Regions from separate parts of the Arthrobacter sp. BC5 genome, predicted to be linked through region 1. Evidence: riboswitches for the same ligand, from Rfam matches in the RefSeq annotation. Region 1 holds a riboswitch; the other holds the start of a gene.

Region 1 (15,788 bases):
GGTCCAGCTTCAGGCCGAGGTCCGGGGAGACGACCTGCGCACCCGTGAGGGTCGCGATGTCCTGCATCATGGCCTTGCGGCGGTCGCCGAAGCCGGGAGCCTTGACGGCGACGACGTTGAGGGTCCCACGGATCTTGTTGACCACGAGCGTGGAGAGCGCCTCGCCCTCGATGTCCTCGGCGATGATGAACAGCGGCTTGCCCGCCTGGAGGGCCTTCTCGAGCAGCGGCAGGAATTCCTGCAGCGAGGAGATCTTGCCGGAGTTGATGAGGATGAGCGCGTCCTCGAGGACGGCTTCCTGGCGCTCGGCGTCGGTCACGAAGTACGGCGAGAGGTAGCCCTTGTCGAACTGCATGCCCTCGGTGAGGACGAGTTCGGTCTGCGTGGAGGAGGACTCCTCGATGGTGATCACACCATCCTTGCCGACCTTGTCGAACGCCTCGGCGAGGAGGTCGCCGACCTCGGTGCTCTGTGCGGAGATGGAGGCGACGTTGGCGGTCTGCTGGCCGACCACCTCGCGGGCGTTCTCGAGCAGGCGCTTGGCGACGGCCTCGACCGACACCTCGATGCCGTGCTTGAGCTGTCCGGGAGCGGCGCCGGCGGCCACGTTGCGGAGGCCTTCCTTGACCAGGGCCTGCGCCAGGACGGTGGCGGTGGTGGTTCCGTCACCGGCGACGTCGTTGGTCTTGGTGGCGACTTCCTTGGCCAGCTGGGCGCCGAGGTTCTCGTACGGGTCGTCGAGTTCGATCTCACGGGCGATCGTGACGCCGTCGTTCGTGATGGTGGGCGCACCCCACTTCTTGTCGAGCACGACGTTGCGTCCGCGGGGGCCCAGCGTCACCTTGACGGTGTTCGCGAGCTTGTCCACGCCGGCCTCGAGGGCACGGCGGGCGGCGTCGTTGAATTCCAACTGCTTTGCCATTTGTTGGTTCCTTTCAGGCTTGTGCAGCGAGAAAAACCCCGGCCACTGCGGGCCGGGGCTCTTCCAATCGGGGTACTACTTGACGACGACTGCGAGGACGTCGCGGGCGGAGAGGACCAGGTACTCCTGGCCACCGTGCTTGACCTCGGTTCCGCCGTACTTCGAGTAGATGACGATGTCGCCCTCGGCGACGTCGACGGGAACGCGGTTGCCGTTGTCGTCGACGCGACCCGGTCCAACTGCTACGACTTCGCCCTCCTGGGGCTTCTCCTTGGCCGTGTCCGGGATGACGAGGCCGGAAGCAGTGGTCTGCTCGGCTTCGAGGGGGCGGACAACAATACGATCTTCAAGAGGCTTAATAGAGACCGACACTCGGGCTCTCCTTTGCGTTCGATACCAATGGAATGTAGGCCGTCGGGCTGGGCGTGAACCGTCGTCGCGGTGCCGGCGAACGCTTCCCTCGGGATTAGCACCCACGAGGAGTGAGTGCCAACTCCGACTGTATGCAACGGCTAGCACTCGGTCAAGGCGAGTGCCAGTCATGGCGACTTCCGGGACGCCGGGTGACGCACACCACGTCGAATACATCATGCTTCGGTTGCGTAATTCCCGAGCTTCCCTCTAGATTCGAGGAGGTAAGGCACTCCTTACTTCTTCGGCGGTCGGCGAGCCCGGCCCTTCCTCCACGGAGTTCATCCCATGGCACACGTGCGCCTCGCCGTCCTTTCCGCAGCCGCTGCGGCCACCCTCGCCCTGTCGGCCTGCGGCGGTTCCTCCGAGGCCGCCGATGAGCCGGCAGCGGCGTCGAGCGTCTCGGTCGAGCACGTGCAGGGCACCACCGACGTCCCCGTGGACCCCGAGACCGTCTTCACCTTCGACCTCGGCGCCCTGGACACGCTGGACGCCCTCGGCGTCGACGTCGACGGCGTACCGCAGGGCACCCTGCCCGATCAGCTCTCTGCGTACGAGGGCGGGGACATCACGAACATCGGGTCCATGAAGGAACCCGACTTCGAGGCGATCGCCGCCGCGGCCCCCGACCTGATCATCATCTCGGGTCGCGTCGCCGACTCCTACGACGAGCTCTCCGACATCGCACCGACGATCGACCTCAGCGTGGATGCCGCCGATCCGATCGCGAGCTTCACGAAGCACACCGAATCCCTCGGCCGGATCTTCGGCGCGGAGGACGAGGTCGCCGACCGCCTCGCCGCCCTCGACACCGGGATCGCGGAGACGAAGGAAGCCGCGGCATCCGCGGGCAACGGCCTGATCCTGCTGACCAGCGCGGGCGAGGTCACGGCGTACGGCGCCGGATCGCGTTTCGGCCTGATCCACGACGTGCTCGGCGTCGAGCCGGCTGCCGAGGTGAAGACCGAAGGCACGCACGGCGAGGCGGTCTCCTTCGAGTACATCGCCGAGATCAACCCGGCCCACCTGTTCGTGATCGATCGCGACGCCGCCGTCGGTGAAGCCGGTGCAGCCGGATCCGCCGTCCTGGACAACGAGCTCGTCAACGGCACGGATGCCGCCAGGAACGGCGCCATCACCTACCTCGACTCCGCGAGCTGGTACCTCATCGGGTACGGCCTGAACAACCTCGACGCCATGGTGTCGGCCGTCAACGAGGCCGTCGCGGCCTGATCCGCCCCGCCGTTCCTGCGGCAGGCGCCCCATGGCAGCACTCTCCGTCCGGCCCGAGAAGCCGGTACAGCAGCACGGTTCCACCCGGTCGCCCGCCCTCTGGCCGGCCGGTGGAGCCGTGCTGCTCCTTGCCCTCGTCAGCCTCTTCGTCGGCGTCTCCGAGGTGTCTCCCGCCGACCTGCTGGCCGGCGACGCGGCCGCGTGGCAGACCTTCCTGGTCAGCCGGGTCCCGCGCACCCTCGCTGTCATCCTGGCGGGCGTCGCGCTCGGGATCGCGGGTTTCATCCTGCAGCTCATGGCCCGCAACCGGTTCGTGGAGCCCTCCACCGTCGGCACCGCGGAGTCCGCCACCGCGGGAATCCTCGTGGCGACCCTGCTCCTGCCCGGCGCCCCCATCGTGGCGAAGATGCTGATCGCGGCCCTGTTCGCCATGGCCGGCACGGCGCTCTTCCTGTCCGTCCTGCGGCGGATACCGCTGCGCAACACGCTGATCGTCCCTCTGGTCGGCATCATGCTCGGCGGGGTCATCGCGGCTGTGACCACGTTCTTCGCCTACCGGTTCGACCTGCTCCAGACGCTCAACACCTGGATGATCGGGGACTTCTCCGGCCTCATCCGCGGCCGCTACGAGCTGCTGTGGATCGTCGCGGTGCTCGCCCTCCTGGGCTACGTGTGCGCGGACCGCTTCACGGTGGCCGGCATGGGCGAGGAGTTCACCACCAATCTCGGCCTGAACTACCGGCGCACCATGAACCTCGGGCTGGTGCTCGTGAGCCTCATCAGCGCCGTCGTCGTGGTGGTGGTCGGTGCCATCCCGTTCCTCGGGCTGATCGTCCCCAACCTCGTGTCCCTGCTCATCGGCGACAACGTGCGCCGGGCGGTGCCCTGGATCGCCGTCTTCGGGGCGGGCTTCGTCCTGGCGTGCGACATCCTCGGACGCGTCATCCGCTTCCCCTACGAGGTGCCGGTCGGCGTGATCGTCTCGGTCGTCGGCAGTGCCCTGTTCATCACGCTGCTCGTTCGGAGGAACGCCGGTGCGCGCTAGGACCACTTCCCTGCCGACCGCCGTCGTGCAGTCCGGTCGGAAGCCCGTGAAGGCGCTTCCGCCGGCCGTCTGGCTGGTGGTTCTCGGCATCACCGCGGCAGCGCTGATCACCGCGTTCCTGCTCGTCGGCCTCGAGGGCAACCTCGCCTACATCCTGCCCCGCCGGCTCAACCGCGTCGGGGCGATGGTGCTGGTCGCTGTCGCCGTCGGCGTGTCCACGGTGCTCTTCCAGACCGTCACGGGCAATCGGATCCTGACGCCGTCGATCATGGGGTTGGATGCCCTCTACATCCTCATCCAGACCGTCCTGGCGTTCGCCCTCGGGGCCTCGACGCTCCTGACGCTCGGAGCGCCCGTCCGCTTCGCCGTCGAGGTGACGCTGATGGTCGCCTTCTCGTGGCTGCTCTACCGGTGGCTCTTCACGGGCGGGGGCCGCAGCCTGCACCTCCTGCTGCTGGTCGGCATCGTGTTCGGCGTCTTCTTCCGGGGCGCCTCGTCCCTGCTGCAGCGGCTGATGGATCCGAGCGAGTACATCATCCTGCAGGACCTGTTCTTCGCGAGCTTCAACCGCGTGGACCCGATGCTCCTGCTGATCTCCGCGGTCGCCGTCGCAGGACTGTGCGTGCCCGCGTGGCGCCTTCGCCACCGCCTCGATGTCCTCGCCCTCGGCAGGGACACCGCCGTGGGTCTCGGTGTCGACCACCGGCGCACGGTGACACTCGTCCTCGTCATCTGCTCGGTCCTCGTCGCCGTCTCCACCGCCCTGGTGGGCCCGGCCACGTTCTTCGGCCTGCTCGTCTCGGCCCTGACGTACCAGCTGTGCAGCTCCTTCCGGCACGCCGTCGTGCTGCCCATCGCCGTCCTGCTCGGCGTGATCGCCCTCGTGGGCGGGCAGCTCGTCCTCGAGCAGGTCTTCGAGTTCGACACCGCGCTGAGCATCGTGATCGAATTCACCGGCGGCATCGTCTTCCTCGCACTCCTCCTGAAAGGCCGCGTCCGGTGATCACCATCGACCATGCCACCAAGCGCTACGGCACCGCCACGGTGGTCGACGACGTCACGTGCACCATCCCGAGCGGCGGTGTCACCTCGATCATCGGACCCAACGGCGCGGGCAAGTCCACGCTGCTGTCCATGATGAGCAGGCTCCTCCCCCTCGACGCCGGGAGCGTGGAGGTGGCCGGGCTGGACGTCAGCACGGCGGGGCCCGCCCTCGCGCGCACCCTGTCCATCCTGCGTCAGGAGAACCAGCTCACGGTCAGGCTCTCCGTTCGCGACCTCGTGGGCTTCGGCCGCTTCCCGCACAACAACGGCCGCCCCACCGTGGTGGACCGCGAGCACATCGAGCGCGCCCTCGAGTATCTCGACCTCACCGACCTGGCGGACCGGTTCGTCGACGAGCTCTCGGGCGGGCAGCGCCAGCGGGCCTTCATCGCCATGGTGCTGGCGCAGGACACGGACTACATCCTGCTCGACGAGCCGCTCAACAACCTCGACATGAAGCACTCGGTGGACATGATGCGCCTGCTCCGCCGGCTCGTGGACGAGCTCGGGAAGACCGTGGTGCTGGTCATCCACGACATCAACTTCGCGTCCTGCTACTCCGACACGATCGTGGCGATGCGCGACGGCGCCCTCATCCACCAGGGCACGCCCGAGGAGATCATGACGCCGGCTGTGCTCCGCGACGTGTACGACATCGACATCCAGGTGGAGCAGATCCGGGGCAACAGGATCGGTGTCTACTTCGCCTAGGCTGGCTGCATGGCTTCGGATAACATCGCGGACATCCTGACCCCCGAGGGCTGGGAGCTGCTGAACTCGCTCGGCCCCTACACCGAAGCCGACAGCATGCGCCTCACGGAGCAGCTGCGGAAGGCCGGCCACCCTCCCGAGGTCGTCGCCGCCGCCCTCACGCAATCTCGCCTCCGGGCCAGGGGATCCGCCAAGTTCGGGCCCTTCGCCGAGCACATGGTGTTCACGGCGGCGGGACTGGAGCAGGCCACCCGCCTGTCCGTCGCGGCGCGCCACGCGCAGCGCTTCGTGGATGCAGGCCTCGTGAGGATCGCGGATCTGGGCTGCGGCCTCGGCGCCGACAGCATGGCCCTGGCCACCCTCGAGCGCGAGGTCACCGCCGTCGAGCTCGACGAGGCGACCGCCGCCGCCGCGACCATGAACCTGCTGCCCTTCCCCAACGCCCGGGTGGTCAACGCCGATGCCTCCTTCGTGGACACCACGGAGTACGACGGCATCTGGCTCGACCCGGCACGCAGGACGACGACGACGTCCGGCACATCCCGCCTCTTCGATCCCGAGGCGTTCTCCCCTCCCCTGTCCTTCGTCCAGGAACTCGCGGACAGCGGCAAGCCCGTGGGCGTGAAGATGGGCCCCGGGATGCCGCACGGGTCCATCCCGTCGACGTGCGAGGCGCAGTGGGTCTCCGTGGACGGCGACGTCACCGAGGTGGCCCTCTGGTTCAACGCCCTCCGCCGGGAGGGCGTGCGCCGGGCGGCCCTCGTCATCGGCGCGCAGGGTTCGGCGGAGATGGTGTCGGACGCGGAATTCGGGGAGGGACCCACCGCCGCCGCCGGTGAACCGGGCGGCTACCTCTACGAGCCCGACGGCGCCGTCATCCGCGCCGAACTCGTGGCAGACCTCGCCGTGCAGCTCGGCGGGCACCTGGTGGACCCGATGATCGCGTACATCTGCGCGCCGTCGTTCACGGACACGCCGTTCGCCCGGGCATACCGGGTGCTCGAGGTGCGCCCCTACAACGTCAAGGCGCTCAAGGCCTGGGTCCGCTCCGAGGGAATCGGCGTCCTCGACATCAAGAAGCGCGGCACCTCCGTGACGCCGGAAGAGGTCAGGAAGCAGCTGCTGACCGGTTCGGGCAAGGGACGGAGGAAGGCAACACTCGTGCTGACGCGCATCGGGGACGAGCGCGTGGCGATCGTCGTCGAACCCGTCACGCTGCCGTAGCGGGAGCCACACTTCCCGCCGGGCCGCAACCCGACCGTCATCGCCCCGCGGCGGTGTCCGCGTTCCTAGACTCGGGAGAGGCAGGCATCAGGACGAGCGAAGGGCAGAGCACATGGCGGACGGCACCACGGAATCGGCAGGATCGACGGACATGCGGCACGGGGTGCTGTTCGACGTGGACGGCACGCTCGTCGATTCCAACTACCAGCACACCATCGCGTGGTGGCAGTCCTTTCGCCGGTTCGGGCACGACGTCCCCATGGCGGAGATCCACCGGGCCATCGGGATGGGCGGGGACAAGCTCGTGGCACACCTCCTCGGCGAGGACCGTGACGCCGAGCAGGACGCCGAGCTCGATTCGACGCACGGCGCGATCTTCTCGGGCTACTGGCCCGGCCTGCGTTCCTTCGAGGGCGCCGGCGAGCTCGTGCGCCGCTGCGCCGACGACGGCCTGACGGTGGTCCTCGCCTCCTCCGCCTCCCAGCAGGAACTCGCAGTGCTCCGCGGTATCATCGACGCCGACGAAGCGATCAGCGCGGCGACCAGCTCCTCCGACGCCGGGAACAGCAAGCCCTCCCCCGACATCCTCGGGGCGGCGCTCGACGCCGGCGGCCTCGAGGCGGCGAACGCCGTGTTCGTCGGCGACTCGGTCTGGGATGTTCTCGCCGCGTCCGAACTGAGGATCCCGACCATCGGCCTGGCCTCGGGGGGCACGAGCGAGGCGGAGTTGCGCGACGCCGGGGCCGTCGAGGTCTACAAGGACATCCGCGCACTGCTCGACGCGTTCGACGACGGCGCTCTCCACCGGCTCGCCACGTCCTCCTCCGGGTCCTGAGCCGGGTCCTGAGCCGGGTCCTGAGCCGGGTCGCCGTACCGCCCGGTGGGGCGTGCACGCCTGCCCGCTTGCGCACCCTCCGACCGGGCCGTCGCGGCGCTAGTCCTCGCTGCTGAGGAGACGCCGTCGGGCGCTCAGCAGCTCGATCTCCGGCCTCGCCGCGACGAATCGCTCCACGCGGTCCAGCACATCCACCACGTGCTGCCGATCGCCTCCGACCAGCCCCGCGCCGACGACGGCCCGGCGGTGCAGGTCCTGGTGCCCCACTTCGGCGACGGACAACTCGAACGTCCGGCGGAGGTCCGATACCAGCGGGCGCACCACGGACCGCTTGCCCTTCAGCGAGTGCACGTCTCCGAGCAGGATGTCGAACTCGACGAACCCGATCCACATGGCAGTCCTCCTTGTCGAACGCCGTCTTGTCGAACTCCGTCCGGGCTAGGCCGAATCCCGCCAGACGACGGCGGTCTCGAGCACCTGCACCGGGCTCGGCAGTCCCCTGATCTGCGCCAGGACGAGCTCGGCCGCCGTACTACCCAGGAGGTCCGCGGGCTGCCTGACCGTGGAGAGCTGCGGCCGTGTCCGGAGGGCCCAGCTGCTGTCGTCGAAGCCGACGATCCCGACGTCGTCGGGCACCTTGCGGCCGGATTCCTGCAGCGCGGTCATGGCTCCGGCCGCGACGGCGTCCGACGCGGCGAAGACGCCGTCGATCTCGGGGCAGCGGTGCAGCAGTTCCTGCATGCCCTCGAGCCCGGCAGCATAGGTGTACAGCGGGTACTCGACCACCAATGAGGCGTCGAAGCGCTCGCCCAGCGCTTCGCGGAAGCCGGTGAAGCGGTCGTGCCCCGAATCGCGGTCCATCGCGCTGGCGATCATGCCGATCCGCCGTCGTCCGGTCTCCACGAGACGCTGGGTGATGGCACGTGCGGCAGCGGCGTTGTCGATGGCGACGTAGGGCAGGTCCGGCGTCCCCGGCGGGTGTCCCACGAAGGCTGCGGGGACGCCGATGTCCCGCACGGCGGAAGCGATCGGGTCGGAGGCCCGTGCGGAGACGATCACCGCTCCGTCCACGAGCCCGCCGCGGAGGTAGTCGGCCACCCGTCGGCTGTCGCGGTCCGAGTCGATGATGAGGGAGACGAGCTGGTAGTCGGCCTTCGAGAGGACCGCATTGGCGCCGAGGAGGATGGACCCGATGTTCGGGTCCTCGAACAGCAGCGAGTGGGGTTCGTGGATGATCAGGGCGATGGCCCGGGACTCCTGGGTGACCAGGTTCCGGGCGGCCGAATTGCGCACGTAGCCGACACGGGCGATGGCTTCCTCGACGGCGGTCTTCGCCTCGTCGGACACGTACCTCTCACCGTTGACGACCCGCGATACCGTGCCGCGCGAGAGGCCGGCGGCCGTCGCCACGTCATTGATGGTCGCCCGGCGGTTCCGGGTGCGGATCGAGGGCATATCTGTACTGTAGCGGAGCCTCCCCGCGCCGGCCGGGCGGAAAAAGCGTAGGGTGGGGGGTAGTTGTCTAGAAGAAGGCGGCTGTCTTCGGTTCTTCTCTTCGTTACCCTGGCTCGTCCGCCGGGTACCCAAAAGCAGAGCACCATCCCCGAGAGGGAGCGTGCACCATGAACAACCAGGAAGCCCTTCTTCCACAGCCCCGGCCGGCCGGATTCCCGTCCCGCCCGCACGACCTACCCGAGCACACTCCCGCGGCGTCCTGACGCCTCCGCCCTCCCCTGCCATCCCCGCAGGCTGACGCGGATCAAGCGCAGCGTGCACTGCCTGCCGATCGCGCCGAGCCGGACATCCCCCTGCCGGCCGGTCCTTCGACGGCACCGCTCCCGACACCGCTCCCGACACTGCAAAGGAACACACACCATGACGCAGCACCTCGAGAATTTCCTCCACGACTGCACCACCGTCACCGGCGACGGCTCGTATGCAACCCTCGACGAGGTGGGAGGCCTGTACGTGTACTGGTGCTCCCTCCGGGCTGAAGACGCCCTGGACACCGATGTCCTGCTCGAGGCCCTCCAGTCCCGCGGAGTGGAACCGGTACAGCACGACGGCGTAGATTACGTCGAAGGGCTCGTCCTGACGGGCCCGACCATGGCCGAGTTCATCCTGTCCTGCGACTTCGCCGGAGCCTGGGGCCGCCCCGAGTTGGATCCCGTGGCGGTCAGGGACGTCGCTTCGGTGTCGTGATACCCCGAGGAGGTGCCGTGGGCAGGAAACCCACAGGATCCCGCAGCACCCCCGCGCTCGCCGCCCTCTCGGCAGCCGGAATCCCGTTCACCGCCCGGCCCTACCAGCACCAGGACGGCGTCTCGAGCTATGGGCTGGAGGCCGCCGCCGCGCTGGGAGTGGCACCCGCGCGGGTCTTCAAGACGCTCATGACCAGCGTCGACGGTTCGCTCGTGGCCGCCGTCGTCCCGGTCAGCGGAACCCTGGACCTGAAGGCCCTGGCGGCCGCGCTCGGCGGAAGGAAGGCGACGATGGCCGATCCCGCCGTCGCCCAGCGGAAGACCGGGTACGTCCTGGGCGGCATCTCCCCGATCGGGCAGCGCCGGCCCTCCCCCGTGGTTCTCGACGCGACCGCCCTCGACCACCCCACGGTCTTCGTGTCCGGAGGCCTGCGAGGGCTGGACATCGAGCTGGCGCCCGGTGACCTGATCACCGCCACGAAGGCACTGACGGCTCCTATCGCCGCACCGTAGGGCAGTCGGGGCCAGCGGCTAGGGTGGGCGAGGTGGACATCATCGCCGGGCAGATCCCGCCCCTTGCGGAAGCGCTCGCCCTGTACGAATCGGTCGGGTGGACCGCCTACACCCGCGATCCCGACAGGCTACGGCGCAGCCTTGCCGGATCACACCTCGTTCTTGTCGCGCGGGACGAGGACGGCAGCCTCCTCGGCCTCGCACGCACCGTCTCGGACGGAGAGTCCATCTGCTACGTCCAGGACATCCTCGTGCACCCCGGGGCGCAGCGCCGTGGGGTCGGCCGTGCCCTGATGCACGAGGTCCGTTCGCGCTACGGCCACTGCATGTTCGTGGCACTCAGTACCGACGCGGACGGTTCCGAGGACGGGGCGCGGTCGCACCCGTTCTATCGTTCGCTGGGCTTCCAGGCCCACCCCGACCTCGGACTGGCGGCCTTCGGCTACCGGCCGTGACCTGACCTCCGCGTCGCCCGCTGCCGGGTCCGACAACGGAAGGTCGTTGGGCGTCACCGGGCGTCACTGGGCGTTATCCGCCGTCGCATCCCTGTCCCCGGCCCCCTGGACCACCTAGTGTGGGCACCACAGATCAAGAGTCCCGACGCGAAGCCCTGGCTCGTCGGGCGGCAACCCCCTCCGTGGTGGGGTGCCCCAGGTGAGGATCAGGCCCCGTACGGACCGCTTCGGGGCAAGCACGGCGCGTACCTGCGGGTCCGCGTCCCGTCGATGGGACACCCATGTCGTACATCTGCCTCCTGCTCTCCGGTGCAGCCCTCCTGATCAACGGCCTCACTCTCCTGGGCCGGGTGACGCCACGCGATTCCGGTTTCTTCAACCTCGCCATCGGCACACTGCAACTGGTCGTCGCGCTGCTCATCGCGTCGGCCGGTGGGCCCGGCACCGCCGGTTCGGCCGGCGGGATCGTCCTCTTCGGACTCACCTACCTGTACGTGGGCCTGAGCTCGGTGGCCGGCCTCGGATCCGCCGGCGTCGGCTGGTTCTGCGGGTTCGTCGCCGTGCTGGCCCTCGTCTTCGCCGGCACGTCGGCCGGCAGCGATCCCCTCAGTTCGGTGCTGTGGCTCAGCTGGGCGGTGCTCTGGGCGCTCTTCTTCCTGTTGCTCGCCCGCGGCGCAGCCCGTCTCACCCGGATCACGGGCTGGAGCGCGATCCTCGTGGGGACGGCCAGCACGGTGATCCCGGCGGTCCTCGGCCTGAACGGTGCCTGGCCGAGCGGTGGGTCCTCGGTCATCGCGGCCGCCGCGGCGCTGGGGGTCCTGTTCGTCGCGGCCGCAGCGATCAGTACGCGTCCCGCACCCGCCGTCGTACCCCGCGTCCCGGTCTCCGCCTGATACTCCACCGTTCCGCCCACCTGCGCCCTCCACCTGTCCTCTCCGTCCCCATCCGTCGCCATCCCTCCCGGAAAGGTCCATCATGACCACCCTGACGCACACTCCTCCTACCGCCGACGCGGACTACGAACTCCTGGCCGCCCGCTTCCGTCCCCTCTTCGCGAGGATCGCCGAGGGCGCCTCCCGCCGGGAACGCGACCACGAGCTGCCCCGACCGGAGATCCGGTCACTCATCGAGGCCGGCTTCGGCGCCCTCAGGGTGCCGGTGGCCGACGGCGGCTTCGGAGCATCCCTGCCCCAGCTGTTCCGGCTGCTCACCGAGCTCGCAGCTGCGGACTCCAACATCCCGCAGGCCCTGCGCGCACACTTCGCCTTCGTGGAGGACCGCCTCGTCTCGACCGGACGGCAGCGCGAGACGTGGCTCAAGCGCTTCGTGGACGGCGAGACGGTCGGCAACTCGTGGACGGAGGTGGGCGGTGTGACGATCGGCGACGTCATCACGAAGGTCAGCCCGGACCCGGACAGGAACGACGGCGGCTTCCGCATCACCGGCACCAAGTACTACTCGACCGGCAGCATCTTCGCGGACTGGATCGACACCTTCGCCCAGCGCACCGACAACGGGGTGAAGGTGATCGCCGTGGTCAGCACCCACCAGCCCGGCGTCACGCACGCGGACGACTGGGACGGCTTCGGCCAGCAGACAACCGGCTCAGGGACGTCGACCTTCGACGGGGCAGGGGTGGACGCCGAGAACGTGATCGACTTCGACACGCGGTTCAAGTACCAGACGGCGTTCTACCAGGCGGTGCTGCTCGCCGTGCTCGCCGGCACCATCACGGCCGCGGAACGGGACGTCGCTCAGGAGGTACGGAACCGCACGCGCATCTTCAGCCACGGCAATGCGTCGTCGTTCGCGGCCGACCCGCAGATCCTGCAGGTCATCGGCGAGGTGTCCGCGGCAGCGTACGCGGCCGACGCGACGGTAGAGCGGGCTGCGAGGGCCCTGCAGCATGCGTACGAGGGCGCTTTCCTCGACGACGAGGTCGAGGACGAGCGGCGCAACGACGTCGCCGAGCTCGAGACCGCGAAGGCCCAGGTGATCCTGTCGGCGCTCGCCACCCGGGCGACGTCGGACGTCTTCAACGCGCTCGCGGCGTCCGGGGTCAGTACGGCGAAGAACTTCGACCGTCACTGGCGGAACGCACGTACCGCCGCAAACCACAATCCGTGGGTCTTCAAGGCGAGGATCATCGGTGACCACTCGGTCAACGGTGCGGTGCCCCCGCGGGTCTGGTCCATCGGATCCGCGCCGAAGGCGGCGGCGCCGGGGGCCTCGACCGGGGGCTGACCGCCGGGAACCGGACGGCGCGTGCTCGTAGTCCTGCACGCAGGCGCCCGCCGGCGATCCTGTGCGCCCACCTAGTCGGGGATCCGGACCGCTCCGCCGGAGACCGTCATGCCACCGCTCTCGGGTATGAGCACCGTGATGACCGACGGGCGCCCGACGTCGGCCCCCTGGTGCACGGTGAGGGTGGCCGGCGGCGTGACCTCGCCCCGCGCACGCAGGTAGGCGCCGAGAGACGCCGCGGCCGAGCCCGTGGCGGGATCCTCGCGCACCCCGCCGGGCGGGAAGGGGTTGCGCGCTTCGAAGACATCCCGACCGAGCCGGTGCACGACGGCGATCGTCGCGCCCCACCCCCGCTCGGACATCAGGTGCTTCAGCCCCTCGTAGTCGTAGTCGAGGCTCCGCAGGACGGCGGCGTCGCGCACGGGCACGATCGGATGGATGTTGCCGGCGAAGGACAGCATCACGGGCAGGTCCGCCGACACCTCCTCCTCGCCGAGGCGGAGGTGCCGCAGGAGCTCCGCGCGGACGTCGTCGCCGATGCCGTCGACCCACGGCTCGACCGTGACGAGGGAGGCGACGACGCGATCGCCCACCCGCTCGGTCCTGAGCTCGAGCGGACCCACCGGCGTCGACAGGGCCAGCGTCCCGACTCCCCCGCGCTCGGCGAGCGCGACGCCGGTGGCGATCGTCGCATGGCCGCAGAACGGGATCTCGGCCTCGGGCGCGAAGTAGCGGACAGTCGCACCACCCGGGGAGCGGCGGGAGAGGAAGGCGCTCTCCGCGTACCCGAGCCGGGCTGCGATGGACTGCATCTCGTGCGGCGTCAGGCCGTCGGAGTCGAGCACCACTCCGGCAGGGTTTCCACCCTCGGCGCGGTCCGTGAACGCTGCGTAGCGAAGAATCTCCATGTGGGCGATGCTATAGCGTCCCTGCGCAGGGCTCGGTCAGCCGTCCATCGCCGTCAGGTCCCCGGCGCGGGTGTTGGTCCTCCGGTTGATCAGCCAGGTGACGAACCACAGGACCACGCCGATCACCATCAGGCCGCCTGCGATCTGGTACTGGACGGCGTCGCGCCCCACCCACGGCCCGGCGAGGAATGCGCACAGCACCGCGGCCACGATGGGGAGCGGCCCGGGGGATGTGAAGAAGACCTTGCGGTTGACGTCCCGCTTGCGTCGCAGCACCACGCAGGCGACGTTCACCACGGTGAAGACGCACAGGAGCAGGAAGGCCGTGGTGCCCGAGAGGTTGGCCACGATGTTGCTCTCCGGATCGCTGGTCACATAGAGGATCAGGCCGAGGGCGAGGATCGTCGAGAAGGCGATGCCGGCCCAGGGAGTGCAGCGCACCGGGAGGACCTTGCCGAGCGGACGGGGCAGGACGCCCTGCCGGGCCATGCCGTAGATCAACCGGCTCGCCATCAGCATGTTGATCAGTGCGGTGTTCGCGACGGCGAAGACGGCCAGGAACGGGAAGATCCTGTCGATCGGGAAATCGGGTGACCCCTTGTGCACCACTTCGAGCAGGGCTGCACCCTCGGCCTCCCTGATGCCCTCCAGCTCCGTAGGGCTCAGCACCGTGACCACCGAGATCGCGACCAGCATGTAGAAGATCACGGCGATCCCGAGGCCGGTGAGCATGGTGCGCGGGAAGATGCGCTCGGGGTTCCGGGTCTCCTCGACCATGTTCACGGAGTCCTCGAAGCCCACCATGGCGAAGAACGCGATCGAGGTCGCGGCGGTCACCGCGAGGAACATGCCCTTGTCCTGGTAGTCCGTGAACACGAAGACCTGGCCCACGTTGCCGTCGCCCTGCGCCATCACGAAGAAGCCGACGCCGATCACGATGCACAGTGCCGCCACCTCGACGAGCGTCAGCACCACGTTGAACTTCACGCTCTCGCCGACACCGCGCAGGTTGATGACGGCCAGCAGCAGCATGAAGCCGAGCGCGACGGCGGTGATCACGCCCTGCCCCGGCATGTCCATCCAGCCGTTGACCTCCAGCCCGCCGAAGAGGTTCTGGGCCAGGACGTTGGCGGACGTGGCGGCGCTGGTGATGCCGGAGCAGACGACGGCGAACGCCACCAGGAAGGTGACGAAGTGGATGCCGAACGCCTTGTGGGTGTAGAGGGCGGCACCGGCCGCCTGCGGATACTGCGTCACGAGTTCGAGGTACGAGAACGCGGTCATCGTCGCCACGATGAAGGCCAGCAGGAACGGGAGCCACACCAGCCCGCCGACCGTCCCGGCCATGGTCCCGGTGACGGCGTACACGCCTGCACCCAGGATGTCGCCGACGATGAACAGGAGGAGCAGCTTCGGTCCGAGGACCCGCTTGAGCTCCGGTTCGCCGGTGCTCGCGGGTGCGTCGGATACGTGCTCCGCAGAAGTACTCATGATCGGCCTCCCCTAGGTTTTCCACCTCACTGTCGTCTCCTTCAGCCTTCTTAGCAAGGGGTAGGGGGCACAATCCCAGCAGTGGCGCCGGCGGACTCCGCCCGTCGTCGGGCACGGCAGCCGGACACCTCTTCGCCGCCTCGGTTCCGGCCTACCGATGATTTCCCGGTCGGCCCACCGTCTAAGAGGTACAGGAGCCCATCCGGGGCACCTTCCGGATCCGCAGCAGCATCCACGAACAGGAGAACGGCCATGGCCACGAACGTCTTCATCAACCTCCCCGTCCGCGACCTCGCGAAGTCCAAGGAGTTCTACACCAGCTTCGGCTGGACGCTGAACCCGAACTTCTCCAACGACGACGCCGGCGCCATCACCATCAGCGACACCATCCACGTGATGATCCTGACCCACCAGCACTGGTCCCGGTTCACCGACAAGCCCGTGGCCGACACCGCATCCACCTCCGCCGTCATCAACGCGATCGGCGTCGATGCATCGGACGACGTGGACGCGCTGGTCGGACGGGCCGTCGCCGCCGGCGCCGTCGAGGG
Region 2 (15,788 bases), 1.6 Mb from region 1:
CCCGAGAGCGAAACCTGCGAGCGGGCCAGCCCCTTCTCCTTGAACAGGACATCGCGCAGGGCCTTCATGGCGCCGCGTTCCCCGTGCACGAAGGCGTCGACCCGGCCCTCGGGCCAGGGCCCGGCAGCGACGGCGTCCGCGAGCAGCGTCGTCGTCCCGGCCGCCTGCCCGCCGCGCCGGAGCCAGTGCAGTTCGAGCCCCGGCGGCGCCTCGAGCGGGATGACCTCGGCGTCGCCGTCCACCTCGAGGTACGCGTGTCCGACGGCGGCCGGATGCAGCGCCTCGATGCCCGCGGCGATGGCGGGCAGCGCGGAGTCGTCCCCGACGAAGAGGTGCCAGTCCGCGTCCTGGTCCGGCGACCACTTGCCCGAAGGGCCCATGACCACGAGGGGATCACCGGGAGCGGCGTTCGCGGCCCAGGGGCCTGCGATCCCGTCCTCGCCGTGCACCACGAAGTCGATCGCCAGGCGCTGCGACTCGGCGTCGAGCCACCGGATCGTGTAGGTCCGCTTCACCGGCCGGTCGACCGCCGGGAGCGTGTCCTTCAGCGCCGCGAGGTCGTAGGGCGGCACGAGCCCGAGCTCCGGCTTCGCGAAGAGCAGCTTGGCGTACTTGTCCGTCGCGCCGCACTCCTGCAGGTCGCTGAACCCCGGACCACCCGCCACGACCCGCACGAGGTGCGGGCTCAGCCACCGGGTCTCCAGGACGGTGAGGACGGCCTGCGGACGGGGCGGCTTGCGGAACGGTTCGGACACGGATGAGGACATGGAGCGGCACTTCTTTCCGGCGGGAGCAGTTAGCCCACCCTAACAAGCTTCACTGGAGGGGCGCTGGGAGCACCTCGAGGGCGGCCGCGAGCAGGCTGCCGTCGTCGACCAGCAGGCGAGCCGCCTCGATCTCCGGAGCGAGGTAGCGGTCGGTTCCCGGTCCGTCGACGTCCTCCCGCAGCCGTGCGCGGACGGCTGCGATCGGAGCGGAACTGCGCAGGCCATCCTCGGTGCCGCCGTCGCGCATGTCCAGCGCCCTCGCGGCCGTCAGGATCTCGATGGCGAGCACGCGCGTCAGGCCGTCGATGGCCCTGCGCAGCTTGAGGCCCGCCGCCCAGCCCATGGACACGTGGTCCTCCTGCAGGGCGGAGGACGGGATGGAATCGACGGACGCCGGGTTCGCGAGCCGCTTGAGTTCGGACACGATGCCGGCCTGCGTGTACTGCGCGATCATGTGGCCCGAGTCGACGCCGGGATCGTGCGCGAGGAAGGCGTTGAGCCCGTGGCTGCGGGACGTGTCGAGGAAGCGGTCCGTGCGGCGCTCGCTCATCGAGGCCACGTCCGCGACGGCGATCGCCAGGAAATCGAGCACGTAGCCCACGGGCGCGCCGTGGAAGTTGCCGTTCGATTCGATCCTGCCGTCACGGGTGATGACCGGGTTGTCGATGGCGGAGCCCAGCTCGATCGCGGCCACCGACTCGGCATGGGCCAGGGTGGCACGCGCCGCACCGTGGACCTGGGGGGCACACCGCAGCGAGTAGGCGTCCTGGACGCGGGTGAAGCGGTGTCGGCCGGTCTCCGAGGTCAGCTGCTCCGCGATGAGCGGGGATCCCTCGAGGAGTGAGCGGATGGACGCGGCCGAGGCCAGCTGGCCCGGGTGCGGACGCAGTGCGTGCAGATCCTCGGCGAACACCGCGTCGGTCCCCAGGAGTCCCTCCACGCTCATCGCCGCCGCGAGGTCCGCCGTCGTGAGGAGACGGTGGAGATCGGCCGCGGCGAGGACCAGCATCCCGAGCATGCCGTCCGTCCCGTTGATGAGCGCCAGGCCCTCCTTCTCGCGCAGCTCGACGGGCGGGATGCCCGCGGAGGCGAGGGCCTCGGCGGCGGGGACGAGCTGGCCGGAGGCGTTGCGGACGCTGCCCTCACCCATGAGCGCCAGGGCGACGTGCGAGAGCGGCGCGAGATCCCCCGAGCAGCCGAGCGATCCGTACTCGCCGATGACGGGGGTGATCCCGGCATTCAGCATGGCCGCGTACGTCCCGGCCACCAGGGGGCGCACGCCCGTGCGGCCCGTGGCGAGGGTGGAGAGGCGCCCGAGCATCAGCCCGCGCACCACCTCGCGGTCCACCTCGGCGCCCGAGGACGCCGCATGGCTGCGGATGAGGCTGCGCTGGAGCCGGCTCCGCCGGTCGAGCGGGATGTGCCTGGTCGCGAGCGCGCCGAAACCGGTCGAGACGCCGTAGTGCGGTGTGCCGTCGTCTACCAGTGAATCGATGACGGCACGCGACGCCGCCATCGCCGCCAGGGCGTCGGGATCGAGCTCGACCAGCGCGCCGTACCGTGCAACCGCGACGACGTCGGCGGGGGACAGGGGGCCGATCCCCACGATCACGGACTGGTTCACGGCGTGCCTCGGTTCCTGCGACTCGTGCCGCTATTGCCATTGAATGAAAAGCGAGTTTCAATAAGTGAAATATACGCCGACGCCGAAAGCAAGGAGGGGAGCATGGCCGAATCATCGACGCGCACCGTCGAACGGGCCCTCGTGCTCCTCGGGGCAGTCTGCGACGCCGGGTCGCTGACCCTCGCGGACGCCGCACGGGAAGCGGACCTCTCGGCGTCCACGGCCCTCCGCCTCCTGCGCACGCTGGAGGGGACGGGCTTCGTCCGGCGCGACGGGCTCGGGACCTACCGGCCGGGGCTCCGGGTGGTGCAGCTCGGTGCGCAGGCGCTCGGCCACGAATCCCTGGTGTCCCTCGCCGAACCCGCCCTCGAGCGGCTCGTGGAGCAGACCGGCGAATCCGCCTACCTCAGCGTCTCGTCGCACGACGGCGAGGGTGTGTACCTGGCGATGCGCGAGGGCACCCATTCCGTGCGCCACGCGAGCTGGGTGGGGCGGAGCATCCCGCTGGAGGGGACGGCCGTCGGTGCGGCCCTGGCCGGCGACCGCCCCGGCGCCGGTTTCGTCGTCGTGCGCGACGGCATCGAGGCGGACGTGACCGCCATCGCAGCACCCGTGTCACCCGGCGGGCGGCCGGTCGCGGCGATCAGCGTCGTCGTCCCCAGCTACCGCATCACCGAGGCCGGAGCCCGCCGTATCGGTGCGCTCGTCGCCCGGGAGGCCACCGCCCTCCTGGCCCACCCCGACACCCGTGTCGCCCTGCCCGAGGACCTGACAGGAGAACCAGCATGACCGGCAGCACCTCCAGCACGAGGACCCCCACCCACGATGCGTCCCGCAGGATCCGGGCCGCGCGCGGCACCCGGCTGACGGCGAAGAGCTGGCAGACGGAAGCGCCGCTGCGCATGCTCATGAACAACCTGGACCCCGAGGTCGCCGAACGGCCCGAGGACCTCGTGGTCTACGGCGGGACGGGCCGGGCGGCGCGCAGCTGGGAAGCGTACGACGCCATCGTCCGCACGCTCGAGACCCTCGACGACGACGAGACGCTCCTCGTGCAGTCCGGCAAGCCCGTGGGCGTGTTCCGCACCCATGCGTGGGCGCCGCGTGTGCTGCTCGCCAACTCGAACCTCGTGGGCGACTGGGCCACGTGGCCGGAGTTCCGGCGCCTCGAGGCCGAGGGCCTCATGATGTACGGGCAGATGACGGCCGGCTCCTGGATCTACATCGGCACGCAGGGCATCCTCCAGGGCACCTTCGAGACATTCGCCGCCATCGCGCGCAAGCGCTTCGGCGGGAGCCTCGCGGGCACGCTGACCCTGACGGCAGGCTGTGGCGGCATGGGCGGCGCCCAGCCCCTCGCCGTCACCCTCAACGGCGGAGCCGTCCTCATCGTCGACGTCAGCGAGGCCCGCCTGCGCCGCCGCGTCGCGAAGCGGTACCTGGACACCGTCGCGGACACGCTCGACGACGCCGTCGCCCAGGTCCTCGCCGCCAAGCGGGAGAAGCGCGCCCTGTCCGTCGGCGTGGTCGGCAACGCCGCGACCGTCTTCCCCGACCTGCTCCGGCGCGGGCTCGACGTCGACATCGTCACCGACCAGACCTCCGCCCACGACCCCCTGAGCTACCTCCCGGAGGGAATTGCCCCCGACGAGTGGGAGCGCGAGGCCTCGGCCGATCCCGACGGCTTCACCAAGAAGGCCCAGGCCTCCATGGCCCTGCACGTCGAGGCGATGGTCGGCTTCCTGGACGCCGGCGCGGAGGTCTTCGACTACGGCAACTCGATCCGCGACGAGGCGCGCAAAGGCGGCTACGGGCGTGCCTTCGACTTCCCGGGATTCGTGCCCGCCTACATCCGCCCCCTGTTCTGCGAAGGGCTCGGCCCGTTCCGCTGGGTCGCGCTCTCCGGGGACCCCGCGGACATCGCCGTCACGGACGCCGCCCTCAAGGACCTGTTCCCGGACGACGGGCACCTGCACCGCTGGCTCGACGCCGCCGCCGAGCACGTCGAGTTCGAGGGCCTGCCGGCCCGCATCTGCTGGCTCGGCTACGGGGACCGCGCGAAGGCCGGCCTGCTCTTCAACCGGCTGGTCGCCGAGGGCAAGGTCTCGGCACCGATCGTCATCGGGCGCGACCACCTCGACTCCGGGTCCGTCGCCTCGCCCTACCGCGAGACCGAAGCCATGGCGGACGGCTCGGACGCCGTCGCGGACTGGCCCCTCCTGAACGCCCTGCTCACCACGTCTTCGGGCGCCACCTGGGTGTCCATCCACCACGGCGGCGGCGTCGGGATCGGCCGGTCCCTCCACGCCGGGCAGGTCTCGGTCGCGGACGGGACGGACCTCGCCGCCCGGAAGCTCGAGCGCCTCCTGACGAACGACCCCGGCATGGGCGTCATCCGCCACGTCGACGCCGGGTACGAGCGCGCCCGCGAGGTCGCCGCCGAGCGCGGCGTGCGCATCCCCATGCAATCCTGAAGGCCCCGCAACGCCACCGAAAGGCATCGACGTGCAGACCGTCTCCTCCGTCCTCGAGTCCATCAGCGACGTCGGCCGCGATCCGGCCCGCGGCGGGTACTCCCGCGGCGTCTACACGGGTGCCGAGCTCTCCCTGCGGGAGTGGTTCTCCACCGAGGCCGCAACCCGCGGGCTGTCGGTGGAGACCGACCGCAACGGCATCCTCTGGGCCTGGTGGGATGCGACGGGCAGCCGCGACGGCGCCCTCGTCACCGGCAGCCACCTCGACTCGGTGCCCGGGGGCGGGGCATTCGACGGTCCGCTCGGCGTGGCCTCGGCGCTCGTCGCCGTCGACCTCCTGCGCGAGCGCGGGATGCAGCCGAACCGCTCGCTCGCCGTCGCGGTCTTCCCCGAGGAGGAGGGCTCGCGGTTCGGCGTCTCCTGTCTCGGGTCCCGCCTGCTCACCGGGACGCTCGATCCCGACTCCGTGCGGTCCCTGAAGGACACCGACGGCACCACGTTCGCCGAGGCGGCCCTGGCAGCCGGCATCGATCCGACGCACCTGGGCCGGGACGAGGACGCCATCCGGCACATCGGCGACTTCGTCGAGCTCCACGTCGAGCAGGGGCGCGGGCTGATCGACCTCGACGCCGCCGTCGCCATCGGCTCCACCATGCTCGGCCACGGCCGCTGGCGCCTGTCCATCACCGGCCAGGGCAACCACGCCGGAACCACCCTCATGGCCGACCGCGCCGACCCGATGATCGCCGCGGCCCAGGTGGTGCTCGCCGCGCGGAAGATCGCCGCGGAGCAGGACGGCGCGCGCGCCACGGTCGGCAGGCTGCAGCCCGTGCCGGGCGGGACGAACGTGATCGCCTCGCGCATCGACCTCTGGCTCGACGTCCGCCACGAGGAGGATGCCGTCACGGCGTCGCTCATCGAGAGGATCCACGGCCAGGCCCAGAAGATCTGCGCGTTCGAGGGCTGCCGCGCCACGCTGACCGAGGAATCCCGCAGCTCCACGGTGCACTTCGACGGCGCTCTGCAGCGCACGCTGGGCAACGCGCTCGGGCGCTCCTTCCCGGGCACGCCGACGCTGCCCACCGGGGCGGGGCACGACGCCGGCATCCTGGGCGCCATCGCGCCGACGGCCATGCTGTTCGTCCGCAACCCCACCGGTATCAGCCACTCACCCGAGGAGTTCGTGGAGCGCGAGGACGCCGATGCCGGGGCCACGGCCCTCGCCGACGTCCTCGAAGACCTGCTGTGACCGGGGACGCCGTCCGGCCCGGCCTCGCACCGGGCCCGGACGCGGCGCGGCCCGACGCCGTCGGTGCCGTCTGGTGCGAGCACGCCTGGCTCGGAGCCGGCGGCGTGGCGGACGCGGTCCGGGTGGAGGTCGACGGCGCGGGGACGGTCGTCGGCGTCCTGCCCGGCGTCCCCGCGCAGGACGGCGACATCGTCCTGTCCGGTGTGGCCTTCCCCGGCGCCGCCAATGCGCATTCGCATGCCTTCCACCGCGCCCTGCGGGGCCGCACCCATGACCGCGGCGGGACGTTCTGGACCTGGCGGGAGACCATGTACCGCGCGGCCGGAGCACTGACCCCGGCGCTCTACGAGGAACTCGCCACCGCCGTCTACGCCGAGATGGTCGCGGTGGGCTGGACGAGCGTCGCGGAATTCCACTACGTCCACCACCAGCCCGACGGCACGCCCTACGGGCACGGGGACTCCGGCCCGCACGCCATGGAGCTCGCCCTCGCGCGCGCTGCCGTCCGCGCCGGCATCCGGCTGACCCTGCTCGACACCTGCTACCTCGCCGGGGGTTTCGGCACGCCCCTCGAGGAGGGGCAGCGCCGGTTCTCCGACGGCACGGCCGCCCGATGGCTCGACCGGCTCGCGTCCCTCCGTGCAACGGTCTCCTCGCTGTACCCCGCGCAGCGGGTGTCCGTCGGCGCCGCCATCCACTCCGTGCGGGCCGTCCCCGAGGAGCAGCTGGCCGTCATCGCGCAGCACCTGCCGCCGGATGTACCCCTGCACGTGCACCTCTCCGAGCAGCCGGCTGAGAACGAGGACTGCCTCCGCGCCACGGGCCGCACCCCGACCGCCCTGCTCGAGTCCTACGGGCTCGTCGGGCACCGGCTGTCCGCGGTCCACGCGACCCACGCCACCGGGCGGGACATCGCCGTCCTCGCAGATGCCGGGGCCGTCGTCGTCCTCTGTCCCACCACCGAGGCGGACCTCGCGGACGGCTTGGGCCCGGCCGGCGCCTTCCGAGCGGCGGGAGCGAGGCTCGCCCTCGGCACCGACCAGCACGCCGTCGTGGACCCGTGGCTGGAGATGCGGGCACTGGAGCACGGAGAGCGCCTGCGCACCGGGCGGCGGGGCCACTTCGATCCCGAGGACCTGCACGGCATCGCCGCGCTCGGCGGAGCGGCTGCCCAGGGACGCCGCGGAGCGGGCTTTCGTCCCGGTCGGGCCGCCGATTTCATGGCGGTCGACCCGCACAGTGCGCGCACCGCCGGATCCTCCCGGGAACAGCTCGCCTACACCGCCACGGGCCAGGACGTCACGGGTGTCGTCGTCGGTGGCGTCCTCGTGGCGCGCGACGGTGTCCACGCCACGCTCGGCGAACCGGCCGGCCTGCTGGTGGCGGCCATCGCCCGGCTGGACGACGCGGCGGATGCGGCGACCGGGCCCCGCCGGGCGAGCGGGACGCACGGCCGGGAGCGCCACTGATGTCCGTCCTGATCACGAATATCGGCGAGCTGCTCACCCAGGACGCCGACGGCGCGGTCCTGCGGAACGCCGGCGTGGTGTTCGAGGGTGAGCGCATCAGCTGGATCGGCCCGTCGGCGCAGGCTCCGGCCGCCGACGAGAGCCATGACGCCGGGGGCCGCGCCGGACTGCCGGGCTGGGTCGACAGCCACACCCACCTCGTGTTCGCCGGCGACCGGACGGCCGAGTTCGAGGCCCGCATGGCGGGGGAGTCCTACGCCGCGGGCGGCATCGCCGTGACCGTGGAGGCGACGCGCGCCGCGGGGGACTACGACCTCACGCGGCTCCTGCTGGCCCGGGTCGCCGAGGCCGCCGCGGGTGGTACCACCTACCTGGAGACGAAGACGGGCTACGGGCTCGACGTCGAGCAGGAGGCCCGCAGCGCGCGCATCGCGGCGGGCGTCGCCGACGAGGTCACCTTCCTCGGCGCGCACCTCGTACCGCACGGGGAGGACGCGGACGAGTACACCGACCTCGTCTGCGGCCCGATGCTCGACGCCGTCCTGCCCTACGTGCGCTGGGCCGACGTCTTCTGCGAGGCGGGGGCCTTCACCGCCGAGCAGTCCCGCCGGGTGCTCTCCGCGTGCGCCGACGCGGGCCTCGGACTGCGTGTGCACGGCAACCAGCTGGGGCAGGGCGACGGCGTGGCGCTCGCCGTCGAGTTCGGCGCCGCCAGCGTGGACCACGTCAACCACCTGTCCGACGCCGACGTCGACGCGCTCGCCGGCACCTGGGCGGGCGCGCCCTCCGTTCCCGGTACCGTTGCCACCTGCCTGCCCGCCTGTGATCTCTCGACGCGGCAGCCGTTCCCGCCCGCGCGGAGGCTGCTCGACGCCGGGGCGCAGCTCGCGATTGCCAGCAACTGCAATCCGGGGACGTCGTACACGAGTTCCATGGGCTTCTGCGTCGCCACCGCCGTCCTGCAGATGGGGCTGACCGTCCACGAGGCCGTCCGTGCGGCGACCTACGGGGGTGCGCTTGCGCTGCGGCGGCACACGGGCGACGACGTGGACGGACGCCGGGCCGTCGGCTCGCTCGCCGTCGGCCACCGGGCGGACCTGCAGCTGCTGAACGCGCCATCGGCCACGCACCTCGCCTACCGTCCCGGCATGCCGCTCGTCCACGCCGTCTGGAGGGCCGGCACCCGGGTGCGGTAGGCAGGCCGGACCGCGCGGTGGCTGGGAATCACGGGGCACCGCTGGGAGGATAGCGCCATGCCTGCCGAGTCCGCCTCCGCCTCCGCCTCCTCTGCGTCCGCTCCCGTCCTCGCGGACGCCCCCGCACCGAAGCGCCGCATCACCGCGGAGCTGCTGATCGTCTTCGGGCTGTCGCTCGGACAGTCCGCCGTGTACTCCACCGTGAACCTGGCGGAGAAGCTCTCGCGCGGCCCGCTCGCGGGCCAGACCACCACCCTGAATCCGGTGCTCGACGAGCGCCAGTACTTCGACCTCGCATATCAGCTCCTGGACATCCTCTTCGCGCTGGTGCCGGTGGCCCTCGTGCTGTTCCTGCTCAGCGGGCACGGCGCCTCCGCGTTCCGCCGCCTCGGTTTCACCTTCGAGAAGCCGCTGCGTACCGTCGGGTTCGGCGTCGGCCTGGCCGCGGTCATCGGCGTCGGCACCCTCGGGGTCTACGCCGGCGGCCGCGCCCTGGGCATCACCACGGCGCTGGTGCCCGCCGCGCTCGACGCCTACTGGTGGACCATCCCGGTCCTCGTGCTCTCGGCCGTCCGGCACGCGGTCCTCGAGGAGGTGATCGTGGTGGGATACCTGTTCCTCCGCCTGCGTGAGCTCGGCTGGTCGACGCCCGCGATCCTCCTCACGAGTTCGCTGGTCAGGGGCAGCTACCACCTCTACCAGGGCTTCGGCCCGTTCATCGGCAACGTGCTGATGGGGCTGCTCTTCGCCTGGTTCTACACGCGTACCCGCAGGGTCATGCCGCTCGTGGTCGCGCATGCGCTCATCGACATCACGGGATTCGTGGGATTCGCCCTGATCGGACCGGCCATCGGCATCGGCGGATGACGTGCCGGAGCAAGCCTCGCCGTCGCTGATTTGCGCACGACAATCATGACTAAATTATCGGAGAACCGCGGTGTTACCGTGATCCCATTCAGCGGGACGGCGGCTCCGACCGGGGGCCCCACCGGACCCTTCAGGAGGAATCATGAGTGTCGTCACCAGTGTCTCCGAGTGCAGCGTCCACAACTGCTCGTTCAACCGCGACGGCTGTACCGCCGTGGCCATCACGGTGTCGGGGAGCGAGGAGCACGCGTCCTGTGCCACCTTCATCGACACCTCCGTCAGTGGGGGGCTGCCCAAGATGCTGGCCCACGTCGGTGCCTGCCAGCGCTCGGAATGCAGCTACAACCACGACCTGCTGTGCGGTGCTCCGGCCGTCAAGGTGGGACCGGGCGCCGACGCAGCGGACTGCCTCACCTACACCCACGCCTGACCACCACGGCCAGTACGAGGAATGGACCGGACGATCGTCCGGTCCATTCGTCGTCCAGTGCCGACGAGGGCTAGATCTCGACGCGGCCGTTCTCGGTCTCGAACGTCACGGACATGATGCCCGGGGTGCCGTTCGGGGCGATCCACTGCACCTGCACGCCGTCGAGCGTCTCCTCGACGGCGGTGCCCAGCCACTCGGTCACCCGCTCCGAGGAACCGGCGATGGTCAGGCAATCCAGCTTGACGGCGGCCGGGCGTGCCTTCGAGGGGTGGAGGGACTCGGTGCCGTCATCCCAGCGCAGCAGGTAGGGGACCTGCGGATCCGCGATGAGCCCCTTGATGCCGATCTGCTGCCACGTCAGTTCCTGGCCGTCCGGGAACTTGCGGTTCCCCGGCACGGCGCTGCGGCCGAGGCGCTCCTCGAACGGTGCGAGATCGTCCACGGCCACGCACCAGCCCATCCAGCCGCCGCCCGCCTCGGAGCGCGCACGCACGGCCTGCCCGAACGGGGCCTTGTCCGACGCCGGGTGGTTCAGGACCTCCACGACCTCGAGGTACTGGCCGTTGACCAGCGGGAAGATCATGTTGCGGGTGCCGAAGCGCGGGTGCACACCACCTTTCACCGGCTCCACACCGAGCTTTGCGGCGATCCGGTCGGCCGTGGCGGAAAGTCCATCGGGTTCGCAGGCATATGAGACATGGTCCAGGCGCATGCCGATATTTTGGCACTAAGTGATCTGCGTCTCGACTTAGGCTCGCCTTACCGCCGCTCCCGGCCGTCGCGGGTGCATCGGAGGGAGCCGGTCCTGCTTCACGGAGGGTCATACGGGTTGCCGGATCCGCCGTGATGGGATTTCATGAAGGCAGGTCATGAGTGCCAGCACGAAGCCCCGGCTTGCTGGCCGGCAACCCTCCAACCGCGGTGGGGTGCCCCGGGTGAGGACCAGGTTCGGCGCTACTTCGGCGCCGTGCAAGCGCGGGCTCCTGCAGGGCCCGGTCTCCTGGAGCGGCGTGCACCGGCCGGAGCATCGGACCTCGGCGGAGCCCCTTGAACAGGGAGTACCATGTCCAACGATTGGTCCTTTGAGACACGCCAGATCCATGCCGGCCAGGTGCCGGATGCCGCCACGGGAGCGCGTGCGCTGCCCATCTACCAGACGTCGTCGTTCGTGTTCCCGAGCGCCGAGAGCGCCGCGAACCGGTTCTCGCTGACCGAACTCGCGCCCATCTACACCCGCATCGGGAATCCCACCCAGGAAGCGGTGGAGACGCGGATCGCGAGCCTGGAAGGCGGGGTCGGCGCGCTGCTGCTCGCCTCGGGCCAGGCGGCGGAGACCTTCGCCGTCCTCAACATCGCCGAGGCGGGGGACCACATCGTGGCGAGCCCCAGCCTCTACGGCGGCACGTACAACCTCTTCAAGCACACGCTGAAGAAGTTCGGCATCGAGACCACCTTCGTGCAGGACCCGGACGACCTCGAGCAGTGGCGGGATGCCGTTCGGCCCAACACCAAGCTCTTCTTCGGGGAGGTCGTCTCCAATCCCCGGCAGGACGTCCTCGACATCGAGGGCATCAGCGCCGTCGCCCACGAGCACGGGATCCCCCTGATCGTGGACAACACCCTGTCCACCCCGTATCTGATCCGGCCGATCGAGTGGGGCGCGGACATCGTGGTCCACTCGGCGACCAAGTACCTGGGCGGGCACGGCAACGCCATCGCCGGGGTCATCGTCGATTCGGGCAACTTCGACTTCGCACAGCACCCCGAACGGTTCCCGGGGTTCAACACGCCGGACGAGAGCTACCACGGGCTCGTCTACGCGCGGGACCTCGGCGTCGGCAGCGCGCTCGGCGCGAACCTCGCGTACATCCTGAAGGCGCGCGTCCAGCTCCTGCGCGATCTCGGCGCCTCCGTCTCCCCGTTCAACGCGTTCCTCATCGCGCAGGGACTGGAGACCCTCAGCCTGCGCGTCGAGCGCCACGTGCAGAACGCCCAGGCCGTCGCCGAGTGGCTCGAGGGTCACGACGACGTCGAGCGCGTCTCCTACGCGGGCCTCGCCTCGAGCCCCTGGTACGAGCGCGGGAGGAAGTACGGACGGAACGGCACGGGCGCGATCGTCAGCTTCGACATCGTCGGAGGGCTCGAGGCGGGCAAGCGCTTCGTGGACGGTCTCGAACTGCACTCCCACGTCGCGAACGTGGGAGACGTCCGCTCGCTCGTCATCCATCCGGCGTCCACCACGCACAGCCAGCTCGGGGCGGAAGCACAGCTCACCGCGGGAGTGCGCCCGGGCCTCGTCCGCCTGTCGGTGGGACTGGAGAACATCACCGACATCCTCGCCGACCTCGACGCGGGCTTCCGCGCCGCCAAAGGAGCCTAGCCCTTCGTGACCACCTACCCTCCTGCTCCGCTGTACCCCGGGATCGACGGCACGCGCCCTTCGGGGGACGGGCTCCTGCGCATCGCGTCGATCGGTCCGCTGGCCCTGGAGACCGGGGGCGGGCTGCCCGAGGTGCAGCTCGCCTTCGAGACCTGGGGCAGGCTGAACCGGGATGCCTCGAACGCCGTGCTCGTGCAGCACGCCCTGACGGGCAGCTCGCACGTGGCGCGCGGCGCCTCGGAGGAGGAGGGCTGGTGGGACTCGCTCGTGGGACCCGGCCGCACGGTGGACACCGACCGCTACTTCGTGGTGTCGATCAATATGCTGGGAGGCTGCTACGGCTCGACGGGGCCGGCGAGCCTCGCTCCCGACGGCACGCCCTGGGGATCGCGTTTCCCCTTCGTCACCATCCGCGATTCCGTGCGGGCCGAGGCCCTGCTCGCCGACCAGCTCGGCATCGGGCAGTGGCACTCGGTGCTCGGCGGGTCCATGGGAGGGGCGCGTGCCCTCGAATGGGCCCTGATGTATCCGCAGCGCGTCCAGCGCTGCGCCGTCATCGCCTGCACCGCCGCCAGCTCGGCCGAACAGATAGCGTTCGCCCAGGCGCAGCTGCAGGCGATCCGGCTCGATCCCGCCTACCGCGGCGGCGACTACTACGACGGCCCGCATCCGGATGCGGGCCTCGGCCTCGCCCGCCGCATCGCGCACATCACCTACCGATCGGAACGGGAGCTCGAAGCGCGCTTCGGCCGCGCGGAACAGGACGCCGAGCAGGCCTTCGGGTCCGCGCGGCCGGCCGAGCGCGGCCGCTACCAGGTCGAGAGCTACCTCGACCACCAGGCGGAGAAACTGGTGGACCGGTTCGACGCCAACAGCTACGCGATCCTGACCGAGGCGCTCATGAGCCACGACGCCGCACGGGACCGGGGGAGCCTGGACGACGCGCTCGGCGCCGCGACGTCTGACTTCTTCATCGCCGCCGTCGACACGGACCGGCTCTACTTCCCGGAGCAGTCCCTGCGGCTCGCGGACGGACTGCCCGGGGAGGTCCCCGTCCACATGATCTCCTCGCCCGTGGGGCACGACGCCTTCCTGACCCAGATCCACCAGCTCGACGGCCGGCTCCGCACCGCCTTCTACGCGCAGTAGCAGTCCACGGTTGGGTTTCCCCGGACGGGCACCTAGTCTTGGAGCTAAGCCTGCTTAGGAGTTCACGGCAGGCACGTCCGAGGCCGACGCCCCGGACTCATCGACGGACGTTGAAGAGGAGCTGTTCATGGAACTGAGCACCATTGGCTGGAACCAGGAAGCACGCGACAAGATCCTGCTCGACTCCGACCGCGCTCTCCAGGGCGCGGTCCGCGAGGCCGTGGAGACGATGGACGGGAAGTCCCGCGACGAGATCTACGAATTCCTCTTCCAGAAGCTGCAGCCGCAGTTCGTCGACTTCAAGCCCGGGCCCGATCTCAGCGCGTGCGCCGACGCCGTGGCCAACGGTGAGGTCTCGCTCGACAGCTGAACCAACGGCTGCGCTGGGCCCGCGAGAGTACAGGAACGACCGGCCGGGAGAGCTTCGGCCGGTCGTTCCTGTCGGTCCGGCCGCTTCCTGTCGTTCCGACGGGGAAACCGGCCGGACCGCCGGGCCGTCCGTATCAGTCCCCAGCGCCCGGGGGCATCCCCGGCCCGAAGATCGGCGACGGTTCGAGACGCTTTGCGGTCACGCCGTCGCCCGAGGACTGGTGCCGGAGGCGCCGCAGCACCCACGGGACGAAGTACTCGCGGGCCCACACGAGGTCCTCGGCGCGGGCCTTGCGCCAGGAGCGGGCCGGGAGGTCCTTCGGGAGGAGCGGCTCGAGGGTATGCCGGACGGCCAGGGTGTCGAGGACCATCGCGGCGATGGTGTGGTGTCCCAGCGGCGAGAAGTGCAGGCGGTCCGAGGACCACATCTGCGGGTTCCTGAGCTGCCGCAACGCCCACATGTCCGCGATGACCGCTTCGTGGCGTGCCGCGACGGTGCGCAGGTTCTCGTTGAAGATGGCGGTCTTCGACCGGATGCTGCCCAGCACGGTCTCCCGTACGTCCGGGCCGGTGAAGAGGACCACCGTGGCGCCCGAGGCCGCCAGGGTCGCGACGACGGCGTCGAGCTTCTCCGCGAGCAGATCCGGATCCCCGCCCGGGCGCAGGAGGTCGTTGCCGCCGGCCGAGAGGGTGACGAGGTCCGGCCGCAGGGCCAGGGCCGGTTCCACCTGCTGGTCGATGATCTGCTGCAGCAGGCGCCCCCTGACCGCGAGATTCGCGTAGGCGAAGCCTGCCTGCCCGCGGGACAGTTCCTCGGCCACCCTGTCCGCCCAGCCGCGGTTTCCGCCGACGCTCGCCGGGTTGGGGTCCCCGATCCCCTCGGTGAAGGAATCGCCCAGGGCCACATACCTCTGCCACGGGTGCGGCTCGGGGTTCAGGCTCGGATCGATCATCGGACCGTTCGGGATCGGGGCCGGGCCGCTCGAGGGCGTGGGCGTGGTCGGCAGGGAGGATCGGGCGTCGGCAGTGCTCACCCGACCATTCTCCCAACTCGGGCCTCCCGTGAGTCAACGCCCGGTGTCGTGCCAAGATAGGAACCATGACCGAACCTGCCCCTGGCGCAGCCGCGCCCTCCACGAGTTCCTGGGACCCCGTGGTCCTGTGGTCGAAGCCGGAGTCCGAGCGGGCAGGCACGCCCCTGCTCGTCCTGTTCCACGGCTACATGGCCAACGAGGAGGACCTCATGGGCCTCACCGACCACCTGCCCACGGAGTTCACCGTGGCGTCCGTGCGCGCTCCCCGCGCCGTGGGGCAGGGCTTCTCCTGGTTCCCGCTGTCCCGCGAGGACGACTACTCGGTGGAGCGGGTCGTCGAGAGCGTCGGCGCCGTGTCCGCGTGGCTGGACACCGTCCGGGAAGCACACTCGAGCGTCAGCATCCTCGGCTTCTCGCAGGGCATGGGGGTGGCGACGTCGCTGCTGAGGCACCGGCCCACCGACTTCGCCTGCGTCGTGGGGCTGTCCGGATTCGCCGTGCCCTCGGAAGGGCACCCCTTCTTCCGCGACGACGACGCCGCGGCCACGCCCGTCCCGTTCTTCTGGGGACGTGACCAGGAGGACCAGGTCATCACGCCCGAGATGATCGAGTTCACCCACGCCTGGCTGGTGAAGCACACGAAGCTCACCAAGATCCTCTACTCGAACATGTTCCACAGCATCAACCAGCGCGAACTCGCGCACGTGCGGGAGTTCCTGAGCATGACGGTCCTCGGCCGGCGCTGATCCGCGCAGGGTCCTCCGAACGGGCCGCCCGCTC

The links. Region 1 has a riboswitch for S-adenosylmethionine ahead of AC1MFI_RS09670 (AmiS/UreI family transporter). Riboswitches for the same ligand answer to the same signal wherever they lie in the genome.
Region 2: linked by a shared signal. The riboswitch ahead of AC1MFI_RS17335 (bifunctional o-acetylhomoserine/o-acetylserine sulfhydrylase) and the one ahead of AC1MFI_RS09670 (AmiS/UreI family transporter) in region 1 are both predicted to bind S-adenosylmethionine.

What each region holds. Positions count from the first base shown of each region.
Region 1 is NZ_CM155273.1:2,069,270-2,085,057, reverse strand. It holds gene groL (chaperonin GroEL) at 1-922, opposite strand, end outside; gene groES (co-chaperone GroES) at 998-1,294, opposite strand; gene AC1MFI_RS09725 (siderophore ABC transporter substrate-binding protein) at 1,622-2,566, shown strand; gene AC1MFI_RS09720 (ABC transporter permease) at 2,598-3,611, shown strand; gene AC1MFI_RS09715 (iron chelate uptake ABC transporter family permease subunit) at 3,601-4,614, shown strand; gene AC1MFI_RS09710 (iron ABC transporter ATP-binding protein) at 4,611-5,366, shown strand; gene AC1MFI_RS09705 (class I SAM-dependent methyltransferase) at 5,376-6,590, shown strand; gene AC1MFI_RS09700 (HAD family hydrolase) at 6,703-7,425, shown strand; gene AC1MFI_RS09695 (DUF503 domain-containing protein) at 7,525-7,818, opposite strand; gene AC1MFI_RS09690 (LacI family DNA-binding transcriptional regulator) at 7,864-8,880, opposite strand; gene AC1MFI_RS09685 (hypothetical protein) at 9,301-9,627, shown strand; gene ybaK (Cys-tRNA(Pro) deacylase) at 9,645-10,139, shown strand; gene AC1MFI_RS09675 (GNAT family N-acetyltransferase) at 10,172-10,594, shown strand; SAM riboswitch class IV at 10,726-10,839, shown strand; gene AC1MFI_RS09670 (AmiS/UreI family transporter) at 10,876-11,487, shown strand; gene AC1MFI_RS09665 (acyl-CoA dehydrogenase family protein) at 11,570-12,838, shown strand; gene AC1MFI_RS09660 (PhzF family phenazine biosynthesis protein) at 12,910-13,746, opposite strand; gene AC1MFI_RS09655 (APC family permease) at 13,783-15,237, opposite strand; gene AC1MFI_RS09650 (VOC family protein) at 15,490-15,788, shown strand, end outside.
Region 2 is NZ_CM155273.1:3,700,672-3,716,459, reverse strand. It holds gene AC1MFI_RS17385 (siderophore-interacting protein) at 1-767, opposite strand, end outside; gene hutH (histidine ammonia-lyase) at 817-2,391, opposite strand; gene AC1MFI_RS17375 (IclR family transcriptional regulator) at 2,494-3,180, shown strand; gene hutU (urocanate hydratase) at 3,177-4,865, shown strand; gene AC1MFI_RS17365 (allantoate amidohydrolase) at 4,897-6,114, shown strand; gene AC1MFI_RS17360 (formimidoylglutamate deiminase) at 6,111-7,583, shown strand; gene hutI (imidazolonepropionase) at 7,583-8,779, shown strand; gene AC1MFI_RS17350 (CPBP family intramembrane glutamic endopeptidase) at 8,837-9,646, shown strand; gene AC1MFI_RS17345 (DUF1540 domain-containing protein) at 9,789-10,076, shown strand; gene AC1MFI_RS17340 (VOC family protein) at 10,147-10,788, opposite strand; SAM riboswitch class IV at 10,942-11,058, shown strand; gene AC1MFI_RS17335 (bifunctional o-acetylhomoserine/o-acetylserine sulfhydrylase) at 11,140-12,456, shown strand; gene metX (homoserine O-acetyltransferase MetX) at 12,463-13,605, shown strand; gene AC1MFI_RS17325 (hypothetical protein) at 13,733-13,975, shown strand; gene AC1MFI_RS17320 (SGNH/GDSL hydrolase family protein) at 14,109-14,927, opposite strand; gene AC1MFI_RS17315 (alpha/beta hydrolase) at 15,074-15,754, shown strand.